2 regions of the Novosphingobium olei genome follow, and region 2 is predicted to be linked to the other one. Evidence: riboswitches for the same ligand, from Rfam matches in the RefSeq annotation. Region 2 holds a riboswitch; the other holds the start of a gene.
What was found. Region 2 has a riboswitch for cobalamin ahead of AACH40_RS08070 (hypothetical protein). Riboswitches for the same ligand answer to the same signal wherever they lie in the genome.

Region 1: another riboswitch for cobalamin. It lies ahead of AACH40_RS04045 (TonB-dependent receptor plug domain-containing protein); the one in region 2 lies ahead of AACH40_RS08070 (hypothetical protein).

What each region holds. Positions count from the first base shown of each region.
Region 1 is NZ_AP029021.1:834,600-840,616, forward strand. It holds gene mdh (malate dehydrogenase) at 1-341, opposite strand, end outside; gene AACH40_RS04030 (hypothetical protein) at 590-919, opposite strand; gene AACH40_RS04035 (cell wall hydrolase) at 1,087-2,358, opposite strand; gene AACH40_RS04040 (PAS domain-containing protein) at 2,607-3,650, opposite strand; cobalamin riboswitch at 3,877-4,054, shown strand; gene AACH40_RS04045 (TonB-dependent receptor plug domain-containing protein) at 4,179-6,017, shown strand, end outside; gene AACH40_RS04050 (ABC transporter substrate-binding protein) at 6,013-6,017, shown strand, end outside.
Region 2 is NZ_AP029021.1:1,706,326-1,712,342, reverse strand. It holds gene AACH40_RS08085 (hypothetical protein) at 1-126, shown strand, start outside; gene AACH40_RS08080 (cobyrinate a,c-diamide synthase) at 139-1,431, opposite strand; gene cobO (cob(I)yrinic acid a,c-diamide adenosyltransferase) at 1,434-2,048, opposite strand; gene AACH40_RS08070 (hypothetical protein) at 2,045-2,614, opposite strand; cobalamin riboswitch at 2,833-3,034, opposite strand; cobalamin riboswitch at 3,093-3,284, shown strand; gene AACH40_RS08065 (TonB-dependent receptor plug domain-containing protein) at 3,497-5,443, shown strand; gene AACH40_RS08060 (DUF1636 domain-containing protein) at 5,443-5,850, shown strand; gene cobT (nicotinate-nucleotide--dimethylbenzimidazole phosphoribosyltransferase) at 5,847-6,017, shown strand, end outside.

The DNA of each region.
Region 1 (6,017 bases), 870 kb from region 2:
GCGTCGGGGGCGTTGGCCTTGATGCCTTCGCCGACCGCCTTCATCACCTTCAGGTTGATGCCGAGCAGGTCGTCGCGGCTCATGCCGGGCTTGCGGGCAACGCCGGCGGTGACGATGATGACGTCCGCGCCCGCGATGTCGGCGTAATCGTTCGATCCGGTGATCTTGGCGTCGAAGCCTTCGATCGGGCCGCACTGCGACAGGTCGAGCGCCTTGCCCTGCGGCACGCCTTCGACGACGTCGAACAGGACGATGTCGCCAAGTTCCTTCTGGGCGGCGAGGTGAGCCAGCGTACCGCCGATGTTGCCGGCGCCGATCAGGGCAATCTTCTTGCGTGCCATGAGCTTTTCGGTCCTTTCCCGAAACATGCGGGACAACAGGTCAGGCCACCGCCCTGTTAGGGACCTCCCGCGCCCCGCATGACGGGAAGGTTCGGACGGCTGGCAGGCGCCCTAGGCCCGCTCGCACGCGAAAGCAACCCGCAAAAATCCCTGATTTCCGGGTTTTTTCGATAACAGTTCGCAATAGCAACAAGTGGCCTGCGACCAAAGTCGAAGCCGGCCGGGGGAAGCTGCGGCGAAGCTCTCGCTCAGCGCGCCCGGGCCAGCTTGCGCGATGCTTCCCGCGCCATGCGCCGGTCCAGCGCGCGGCACACCTCGATCCACCAAACCACGCCTTCTGCATCGCCCGTCGCCTTGGCGATCTCGGCGGCTTCGCATGCCCGCTCGGCGGCGCAAATCCCGTGTGCGGCGAACAGACGCAGGGCGGCGGCCAGCACCCCGTCGGCATCGAACAGCGCGCCGTCCTGCTGCGGGGCGTTGTCGTTGACCGCGCGTTCGATGGCGCGGCGGCGCGGGTTGCGGCTGGGACGGACGAGGCAGGGCGAGATCATCCCGTAGCGGGGGGCAAAGCGCAGCATCGAACGGTCTCCAACCATCTTCGCCGACCCGCTTGCGCAGGCAACGGCGTCTTCCTTGCCGCTGCTGTTAGCCCCGGCCACGTGAACACTCGGTTGGCCCTCACGGTAAAGGAAGCGATAACCTCTCGTCTCGCCCTTCACGCACGACGAAGCGTGTCGGCCGGCGATCACGCGCCCGGCTTGGCGATCCACTTGCCCGCGTTTTCATACGCCGGATTGACCGCGCCGCCCTGCGGCAGGTCGTTGCCCTTGTACACCGCATCGCCGCCGCGCTGCTCCACCTCGGGGGCATAGGCCGGGGCGCTTGCGTGCGGCAGCGGCTGCTGGCCGAACGATGCGGTGGCCGCCACGGGCGCGGGAGTTGCCGCCTGCTGGCGCAGCGCGGCCAGCCGCCCTTCCTCGAACGCGCGCTCCAGCGCCACGGGATCGGCGATGTCGGCGCTGGTCGGCGCCCAGGTGCGCGGATGCGGGGCCGCCACCGGCTCGCCGCCGGTATAGACCGCGCTGAATGCCCGCGCCTGCCCGGCGCCGCCCGCCCAGCGATAGAAGCGGTGTGCCCCGATCGCGCCGATGAAGGTCAGCTTGTCCGCCCACGAAGGGTGCACCGCCCAGGTGTGGTAATGCGTGGCAAGGCCCACCGGGGCATAGACGTAACCGGCCAGCGCATCGGCCGCCACGCGCCGCGCGCGGTCCCAGAACTGCGCCACCGGCTTTCTGGCCAGCGATCCGTCGCAGGCGAAGCTGAACTGGCAGCCGGGCCGTTCCGAACCCTGGTAGACCACGCCGCACACCGTCTTGGGGAAGGCAGGATGCGCCACGCGGTTCAGGATCACCTGCGCCACCGCGCGCTGCCCGCCGTCCGGTTCGCTCGCCGCCTCGTAATAGATCGCCGCGGTCAGGCACTGCTGCGCGCGCCAGCGGTCCTCGCTCGTCCCTTGCGCGAACACCGGGCGCCCAGCCGGGCCGATCCGCGGCGCGTCCTCGTCGTCGCGCCGCGCGGACCAGGCCGCCTCGGCGCTGTCGGGCGAAAGCAGCCCCGAATCCTCGGGCGCGACATAGTAGAAGGCAGAGCCGGGAAAGCTTTCGCCCGGCTGCTCGAACGGTTGCAGCGCACCGCCTTGCGCCGCCGCGCGCTGCACGCCGCGCGGATCGCCCCAGCCGACGCTGCCCAGCACCGCCGCGCCAAGCCCGATCGCCGCGATCCCGGCGAGCCGCTGGCGCAGCATCGAAGGCCGCCGCAGCGCGCGCCGCACCGAAATCATGTCCTTCTGCCGGATGCGCGCGGCAAAGTCGCGCGGCCGCAGCTCGGTCGGCAGCGCGATCGCCAGTGCGATCGACCGTGGCTCAGCCTTCGGCCCCTCGGCCGCGGATGCGCGTCCGCTCTCCGCCGCCAGCGGGCTCGGCAGGATCACCGGTCGATAGGCAATCGTCAGGGGCAAGGGGCGTTGGTCATGGCTAGGGCAGAATAGCTAGGGCAGAATGGTCAAGGTACCGCCAAGGATCTCCGGGCTCGTCGCGCTCCATAACGCAAGAGCGGGCGTCTGGCTGCATCGCCAGGTCACGCTGTCCCGATACGGCACGCTTGCTTGCCGCCGGGTTAAGGCAATGCGTCCAAGGCAGCGCGTCGTGCCCAGTGTCGGCTCTCAGCGCATCGACCGCAGACGTCGCCCTCACGCCGACAGGGGCATCAGCTCTCTTTGCTGGGGGCCAACAGATCGGGCACGGTCAGTTCGACCACCAGCCCTTCGGGGTGCCAGGTGCGTTCGATCCTGCCACCGATCGACCGGACCAGCCGGTCGGTCATCTGGCTGCCGAATCCCAGGCCTGCGGGGGAAGAGAGGATTTCCGGGCCGCCGCGTTCGGTCCACACGAACTGCAGCGCATCTTCACCGCGCTCCCACGAAACCACCACGTTGCCTTCGCGCAGCTTCAACCCGCCGTACTTGACCGAATTGGTCGCAAGCTCGTGCAGCACCAGCGCGAATACCGAAATCAGCTGCTGCGCGATCACCGTGCGCGGTCCGTCGATCTGGCAGCGCTCGCCATAAGGAAGCAGCACCGACCGCACCAGGGTTTCCAGATCGACGCTGTCCAGCGCGCTCGGGTCGATCGGCTCCTCGGCGAACGCGGCATCGCTCGCCCGTCCAAGCGCCGCCAGCTTTTCGCGCAGGATCGTCGTGGCAGACCTCGGGTCGCCGCTCAGATCGGCCTGTCGTTCGGCCAGCTGGATAAGGCCCGCAAAGACCGAAAACACGTTCTTGATGCGGTGCTGCATCTCGCGCGCCAGCAGCTTGTCGCGGCTGGCCGCTTCCTCCAGCCCGCGTTCCAGCCGGTTCTGCGCGGTCGTATCGCGCGATACGCACATGATCGAGATCACCCGCCCTTCGCTGTCGGACAGCGGGGTCAGCAGATTGTCCCAGTGGACCGCGCCGACGCCGGTTTCGCTGCGGCCCAGGAAGCGCGCGTTCTCTCCCTGCGCGGCCTGGCGCAGCGCTTCTTCGCCAAGCGGGCGCACATCCTCGGGCAGCAGGCCAAGCCAGGGCATGCCGAACCCGTTCGCCGGAGAAACGCCCAGCGCGTCGCACCCGGCGCGGTTCATGTGCATCACCCGGCCGTCGGGGGACAGGAACTTCACGCAATCGGGCGTTGCATCGAGCGCGTCCCGCCTCAGGTCGGCCTCGAGCGGCGGCTGGTCCTGTCGCTCGCTGCCAGCGCCTCCACCAGGGTGCACGGAACTGCTCGCGAATTGCGAAAAGACGGGCTCGCCCCCGCTGGCGCCTCCACCTTCCATGCGACTCGCTCCCCACAGCAAGGCAAACGTTCGTATCATCGCGCCGTTGTACGCTCAACAAACAGCGCCGCGCTCGACGGCCGCAGACGGTGCGAGCCGGCCTCCATCGGCGTTTTTCCTTCCTCTTGCCCGCAGGGGCAAAGCCCGCTACCGGCGCCACCGACGCCATCGGTGCCCCGGAGACGGGGCTAAGAGGGAATTCGCGACGCCTTGTCTGCACAAGGTGGACCGAAGCTGCCCCCGCAACTGTGTCCGGCGAGCGATCCGTCCCTGTGCCACTGGCTCTTGCCGGGAAGGCGGGCGGATATCGCGATGACCCGGACGAGCCAGGAAACCTGCCGGTGTGCGGTCGTTCCGCGGCCGGGCGGGGTGTACCGGGCGCATGCGAGGAACCGGCGCGCCATTTGGCCCCGCACCGGTCCCCGCCATGGACGGCAATCGTGTCGTTCATGGGCCGGGGGAAATATCATGCGTTCGTCGTTCATCGCCCTCTCGTGCGCGCTCGCGCTCACCGCGCAGGTTGCCCGCGCCGAAGAGGACGCGGCACCGATCACTGTCTTGGCCACCGGCAGCGAAACCGCCATCGACCAGACCGGCCAGGCCATTGGCGTTCTTACGGCCGAAGACCTGCAGCGGCTGCAGGGCCCCGATCTGGTCCGCGTGGTCGAACACCTGCCCGGCGTCGCCTTCGCCCGCACCGGCGGCCCCGGCAGCCAGACCAGCCTGTTCGTGCGCGGCGCCAATTCCGAACACGTCCTTGTCCTCGTCGATGGCGTGCGCCTCAACGACGTGTCCTCGCCCAAGGGCGCCAACGATTTCGCCACGCTGCAAACGGGCGGCCTCGGCTCGGTCGAGCTGCTGCGCGGGTCGAACTCGGTGATCTGGGGGTCGGAAGCGATCGGCGGCGTGCTTGCCGTCACCTCGCGCGAACTGAACGGCGTCGAAGCCAATGCCGAAGGCGGTACCCACGCCAGCTTTTCGGGCAACGCCGTCGCCGGCATCTCGAACGCGCGCGGCGCGCTGACGCTCAACGGCGGGTATGACCGCACCGACGGCGTCTCTGCCGCGCGCAGCGGGACCGAGGCCGATGGCTACGAACAGTGGCGCGTGGGCGGTACCGGCCGCTTCGAAGTGGTCCCCGGGCTCAGCGTCGTCGCCACCGCGCGCTATGCCCGCAGCCACAGCGACATGGACGGCTATGCCCCGCCGCTCTACACCTTCGGCGATACGCTGGAATACCAGATCACCCGCCAGTTCACCGCGCGCGGCGGCCTGCGTTACCGTTCGACCTTGCTCGATCTCGATGCCGGCTATGCCTTTTCTGACACCCGCCGCGATACCTACGATGGCGGGGCGGGCGATATCCTCGAATACGGCTATGCCGGCCGCAGCCAGCGCGCGGAGCTGACCGGGCGCCTGCGCCTGCCCGAACACTTCGCGCTCGATTTCGGCGCGGACAGCGAACGCCAGACCCTGCCGCGCGAAGGGTCCGCCAGCCCGCGCAGCCGCCTCAACTCGGTCCACGCCCTGCTCGGCTGGTATGGCGACCGGGCGGAACTCGCCGCCGGCCTGCGCTACGACGATCACAACCAGTACGGCGATGCCTGGACCTTCGGCGCCAACGCCAGCGTCCGCCTGACCGCCAACCTGCGCCTGCGCGCCAGCTACGGCGAAGGCTTCCGCGCGCCGACGCTGTTCGAACTCTACGATCCCACTTACGGCAACGTCGCCTACCAGTCGCTCGGCATCGATCCGCTGCGCCCCGAACGCAGCCGCAGCTACGACGCCGGCCTCGAATGGGGCAGCCGCGATCATGTCTTCGCCGCGGTCAGTGTTTTCCGGCGTGACACGCGCAACCTGATCGAGTTCTTCTCGTGCTATGGCGTGTCCACGCCCGCGTGCGACGCGGCGAACATTGCGGGGTTCGGCTTTGGCGGGATCTATTACAACGCAAGCCGCGCCCGTGCCGAAGGCGTCGAGCTTGAATGGTCGGCCAAGCCCTCGGCCAACCTTGCCGTGGGCATGAACGCCACCTTCCTGCGCGCCCGCGATCGCAGCAAGGGCACGTTCACTTACGACAAGGACCTGCCGCGCCGCCCGTTCGCCACGGTCACCGGCTCGATCGACTGGAAGACCCCGCTCACCGGCCTGTCGCTGGGCGCCGACCTGCGCTTCCGTTCGGAAAGCTTCAACGATCGCGCCAATGCGACCAGGCTTGAAGGCGGCATGATCACCGACCTGCGCGCCTCCTACGCGATCCTGCCCAGCCTCGAACTCTATGGCCGGGTGGAAAACCTGTTCGATGCC
Region 2 (6,017 bases):
GAGTATCGTCAGGCGGCTTCGCCGGCCGAGATCATGCAGTTCGTGCAGGAAATGGCCGACGGTCCTGCGCTCGATGCAGCGGGTGAGACGCGGGCGCGCGCCGATGGCTGGCAGAGCAGGCGCTGATCGGTTGAAAGTTCAGGAGCCCTGCCCGCAAAACATTACTGCAACCGCGTGCGGTGCAGACGGAAAATACCCGTGCAGGAAACTCGCCCATAGCGACCCCATCTGAAACACGGGCTCTCCCGCGCGGCCATCCGGACTGCGTGCGACCGCTTGCGGCGCAAGTGGCGTTTCCAATTGGGCATAGTGGAACGTGTGGCCCCGCAGGTCTCCTCCTGCAGCCGGCAAGGCTTGCAGGCCCAGCGCAGCGAGACGCGGTTGCATGGCAGCTTGTCCCGGCAGGATACCAAGCAGGGCGTGGCTGATCCCCGCACCGTCAGTCAGGCTTTCTGCACAAAACAGCATGCCCCCGCATTCGGCGACGATGGGCTTGCCCGCTTCATGATGCGCCCGAATGGCCTGTAGCATGGGTGCATTCGCAGCAAGTTGTGCCGCGTGAAGCTCGGGATAGCCACCGGGGAGCCAGATCGCGTCGCAGGCCGGCAGCGCGGATGCGCGCAGCGGCGAAAAGTAGGCAAGTCTCGCCCCCATCGCTTCCAGCAAGGCAATGTTGGCCGGATACAGAAAGGCAAAGGCCTCGTCACGGGCTACGCCGATGGTTCGCCCATCCAGCAGACGCGGGATCGGACTCTGCTCCGGTGCAGCGAACGTAACTGGCAGGGGCAACCACAGCGCATCGATGGGCAGCAGGTCAGCGGCACGATCAAGCCTTGCCTGCAGATCGCCAATCTCCTCGGCCTGGACAAGGCCGAGGTGTCGCTCGGGCAGACCGACCGCAGGATCGCGTGGCAGCGCGCCCAGCCACTGGCAGCCTTCGGGTGTGCTCTCTGCCAGCATTTCGGCATGCCGTTCGCTGCCGACGCGATTGGCCAGCACCGCTGCAACAGCGAGATCATCGCGCCATGTCGCGAGGCCATGCACAAGGGCTCCGAACGTCTGCGCCATGGCGGATGCGTCGATCACGGCCAGCACCGGCACGCCGAACATCGCGGCAAGATCGGCGGCGGATGGAGCGCCGTCGAACAGCCCCATCACGCCTTCGATCAGGATCAGGTCGGATTCGCCGGCGGCACGTTGCAGCAGCGCGCGACATGCTCCTTCTCCCACCATGAACAGGTCCAGCTGGTGAACCGGTGCTCCGCTCGCCGCTTCCAGTATCATCGGGTCGAGGAAATCCGGCCCGCACTTGAACACGCGCACGCGCCGCCCGGCCCGAACATGGGCACGGGCGAGCGCGGCGGTGACGAGCGTCTTGCCCTGCCCCGACGAGGGCGCGGCGACCATCAGCGCAGGGCAAGATGCGGCCATGTTCACCGGTCGATTCCTTCCTGCGCACGAACGCCATCGCGGAAGGCATGCTTCACGTCGCGGATCGCGCTGACGGTATCGGCGGCCGCGATCAGCGCCTCATCGGCGGCGCGGCCGGTGATGACGACGTGCTGCATCTCTGGCCTCTTCTCGATCGCAGGCATGATCTCATCCAGCGACAGGTATCGGTAGGTCACGAGGTAGGTCAGCTCGTCGAGCACGACCAGGCTGATGTCGGGATCGGCCAGCGCCGCCTTGGCCTTTTCCCAACCGGCACGCGCCGCGGCGATGTCTCGCGTGCGGTCCTGCGTCTCCCAGGTGAAGCCTTCGCCGCACTTTTCCCAGATCACGTCGGGATGGCTGGCGAAAAAGGCACGCTCGCCCACGTTCTCCGCCCCCTTGATGAACTGGAACACGGCGGCCTTGCGGCCATAGCCGAGCGTGCGCGCGACCATGCCGAACGCGCTGGACGACTTGCCCTTGCCGTTGCCGGTCAGAACCAGCAGCAGCCCCTTGTCGCGGGTGGCCGCCGCGATCTTCGCGTCGACCACCTGCTTGTGCTTCTGCGCGCGCGCCTTGTGGGCAAGATCGCGCGCGACGTCGTCGTTCTCGCTCATTGCGCGGCTTCACGCGCTGCCGGGCGCAGCGCCGGAACCAAAGCGACCGCTGCGGCAGCGGCCGACGTCCACACCAGCGTGGCGAACAACGTCGGCGGGAAATAGCGCAACAGGCGCGGTGCGAAGCCGGTCAGCGTGGGATCCTCGAACCGGCCGCCAAGGAAGTAGAACCCGCCGCTCGACATCAGCTCGGACACCAGCGTGGCCACCGCCACCAGCAGCGCGGCGGGCGCAATCGAACTTGCCGTGATCGGCAGCTTCCGGGCCGCAAAGCGTCCCGCAGCCCACATTACGCCATAGGCGGGCAGCAGCATCGCGTAGGCCGGGGTGAAGCAGAAGCCGGAACCGCCCATCACATAGATCACCACCACGTCGATGGCGAAGGCAAGGCCGAACAGTCCGGCAAAGGCGATGCGGTTGCGCACCAGGTATCCCAGCGCGAAGAAGCTGGCGAGGCTGGTGTCAGGCAAGTGCATCACATTGCTCAGCGAATGCGTACGCGTGACGAGCATGACCACGGCAAGCGCGGCCCAGACGGCAAGATCGAATCGGTTTTGACGGACCATCGTCAGAAGTTCCTCGTGATGGAATGGAAGGGACGGCGTCGAACGCCAGGGAGCCGCACGCGCGTTTGCGCGCCGCCTTGCGCGGGTAATGCGATCAGGACTGGCACACGGGTTTTGGCTCCCCTTGTCGACACAACACACTGGTGTCGTCCGCCAAGGGCTGATCCTGCCACGGCACGCGGCAGGTCCCTCGTCCGCCCGGTACATCCCGCCCGCGCGAAGGAACGACGGCAAGGGCCGGTTTCCTGACTTCCGGATCGCCGCGCTTTTCGCCGCCTTCTCAGGGCCGTGGCCCCAATGGCATGATGGCGATGCGCTCACCGGTTACAGTTGCGGGAGCAGTGCCGGATTGTGGCGGATTACCGCCGCCCGGACTTCCCGATTAAGCCCTCTCGGGCACCCGTTGCGGGTCAAGGGATAAGCGCAAAGTGCCGATCGCGCAAGCAAGATGCCTTGCGCAATGGCGCAACGCACGATAGTTGCCCGCCTCGCGACAGGTTCCCCGCAAGGGGATCAAAAGGGAACTCGGGTGAAAGCCCCGGGCTGCCCCTGCAACTGTAAGCGGCGAGCCATCCGGCCACTATGCCATTGGGACTTCACGGTTCTGAGAAGGCGGCCGGACCGGCGCTGACCCGTGAGCCAGGAGACCTGCCTGCCGCAGTCGTTCTTCATCCGGGCAGGGTGCACCGGGTGTTCGAGGTTGCCGCCCAGCTCATCCAGGCGGACCATCCCTCGCGCAACGACAGCAACCGCCTCGCCGGCTCGTGCCGCGCGGGCTGCGTCCTGTCGTGCCGGCATCCTGCCCGGCGATCCGCGACATGGCGTCGCCCCGTTGCGTCCCGAAAAGGCGCGGCCCCGTGCCGTTTGCCAGAAGGGACCATCATGTCTCGCATCATTACCCGTACCCTGTTCGCAGCCGCTCTCCTTTCGCCCGCTGCGGCCCATGCCCAGCACGCCCCGGAAGAGGTCGCCCCCGGCCCCGACATCGTCGTCACCGCCCTGCGCACCCCGGTGGAGCGCGATCGCGTCTCCTCCAGCGTCACCGTGCTCGACGAAGCGGCGATCCGGCAGGAACAGCCCATCGCCCTCACCGACATCCTCGTCCGCACGCCCGGCATCAGCATCACCCGCAACGGTGGCTATGGAACCGCCACCTCGATCCGCATCCGCGGCGCCGATGCGGGCCAGTCGGTCATGGTGATCGACGGCATGCGCCTTGCCGATCCGTCCTCCACCGCCGCGGGGTACGGGTATTCCAACCTGTTCATCGACGATCTCGAACGCATCGAGATCCTGCGCGGCCCCCAGTCGATCCTGTGGGGCAGCGATGCCATCGGTGGCGTGGTCAACGTGACGACGCGTTCGCCAGAAAAGCCGCTCGAGGGCAGCTTTGCCGCAGAAGCCGGCGGGCTTCAGACCGTGTCCGCCAAGGCCGGCATCGGCGGTGCATCCGCTCTCGTGGACTGGCGCCTGTCTGGATCGACTTTCACAACCGACGGCATCTCGGCCCGCTCCAACGGCACCGAGCCCGACGGCTATCGCCGCACCGCCGCCAACGGCACCGCGCGCGTCCACCTTGCCCCTGCCGTCAGCCTGGACCTGCGCGGCTACTGGTCGGATTCCCGCAACGATTTCGACGGCACGTCGGGAGACAGTGCGGCCTTTGGCCTGACCAGCGAATGGTCGGGCTATGCCGGACTCAACTTCGCGCTGGCCGATGGCCGCTTCACCAACCGCGTCGCCTTCCTCCAGACCGAGACCGACCGCACCAACTACGATCCGGCGCGCAAAATTCGCCAGCTGAACTTCGATGCCCACGGGCGCATTCGGCGCTACGAATACCAGGGCACGTTCGCCTTCTCGCCCGCCGCGCAGGTCGTGTTCGGAGCAGAACGCGAAGAGCAGCGCATGACGACCGCCTCGCCGGGAGACAATGCAAAGCCCTACGCGCTCACACCGAACAAGGCCGATACCAACAGCGTCTACGGCGAACTGCGCCTGACCCCGCTCTCCGGCCTCACCCTCAACGGTGGCCTGCGACACGATGACCAGTCGCGCTTCGGCGGCAATACCGTGGCAAGCGCGGGCGCGGTATATACTCCCAACAAGGGACAGACGATCCTGCGCGCCAGCTATGACGAGGGGTACAAGGCGCCCTCGCTCTACCAGCTGTTCAGCTTGTACGGTGCGGCCGATCTTCAGCCCGAAAGAGCACGCGGATGGGAAGTGGGCGCTGAACAGGCGCTGGGCCAGGCATTGCGCGCATCGGCCACGTGGTTCGAACGCGATACCGACAACCTGATCGACTTCGCATTTTGCCCCACCAGCGGAACCTTGCCGGTGGCCTGCTACGTTCCCGGTACCACCACAACCCGGTTCGGCTACTACGCCAACGTCCGCAAGGCCCACGCGCGCGGACTGGAAATCGCCGCCTCGGCGCGCCTGGGCGTGTTTTTCGCCGAAGGCAACTACAGCTGGATCGAAGCGCAGGACCGCACCAGCGGCAGCGCCTCGTTCGGCCGCCAGCTTGCGCGCGTGCCGCGCCATCTCGCCAATGCAGAGGCGGGCATCGACCTTGCCCAAGGCGCCTTCAAGGGCCTCCGCGCCAGCGTCGCCGTGCGGCATGCCGGGCAGACGTTCGACCGCGCGACCGGGACTACCACGCTCGATGGCTACTGGCTGACCGATCTGCGCGCGGAATGGCAGGCGGCATCCGGCCTGACTTTCTATGGCAGGGTCGAAAACGTGGGCGACGTGCGCTACGAAACCGCCAGCGGCTACGGCAGCCTTGGCCGTGTGGCGTACCTCGGCGTGCGGAGTCGCTTCTGATGCTGCGCGCGGTCGAAACGGGTCCGGCGGTGGTCGTGTGCAACACCTGCCGCCTGTCCGCCGACGCGCGCGAGGACGAAGGCGGGCAGCGCGGTGGCGCGCTGCTCGCCCGGGCCTTGCGCCAGGCGCAGGAGGAAGACCCCACGCTCGCCGGCGTTGCGGTGCAGGAAATGCCCTGCCTGTTCGCTTGCACCCGCCATTGCGTCGTCCACATCCGCGAAGCCGGCAAGATCGGCTATGTCCTCGGCGGCTTCACCCCCGATGCCGAAGCGGCCAAGGCCATCCTCGGTTACGCGGCGCGCCATGGGCAGAGCGAAGAGGGCGTCGTTGCCTACGCGCAATGGCCTGACGGGGTGAAAGGACACTTCATCACTCGCACGCCACCCGAAGGATACGTCTGCGCATGATCGCCTTTTCCGATCCTGCGGCCTTCGGGGACGCCTTGCGCAACCTGCCCGCGCCCGATGCAGACGCCATCGTGAATGCTGCGGAGCGTCAGGCTGAGCTGACGAAGCCATCGGGATCGCTCGGGCGGCTCGAAGATATCGCGCTGTTCATGGCCGGGTGGCAGGGG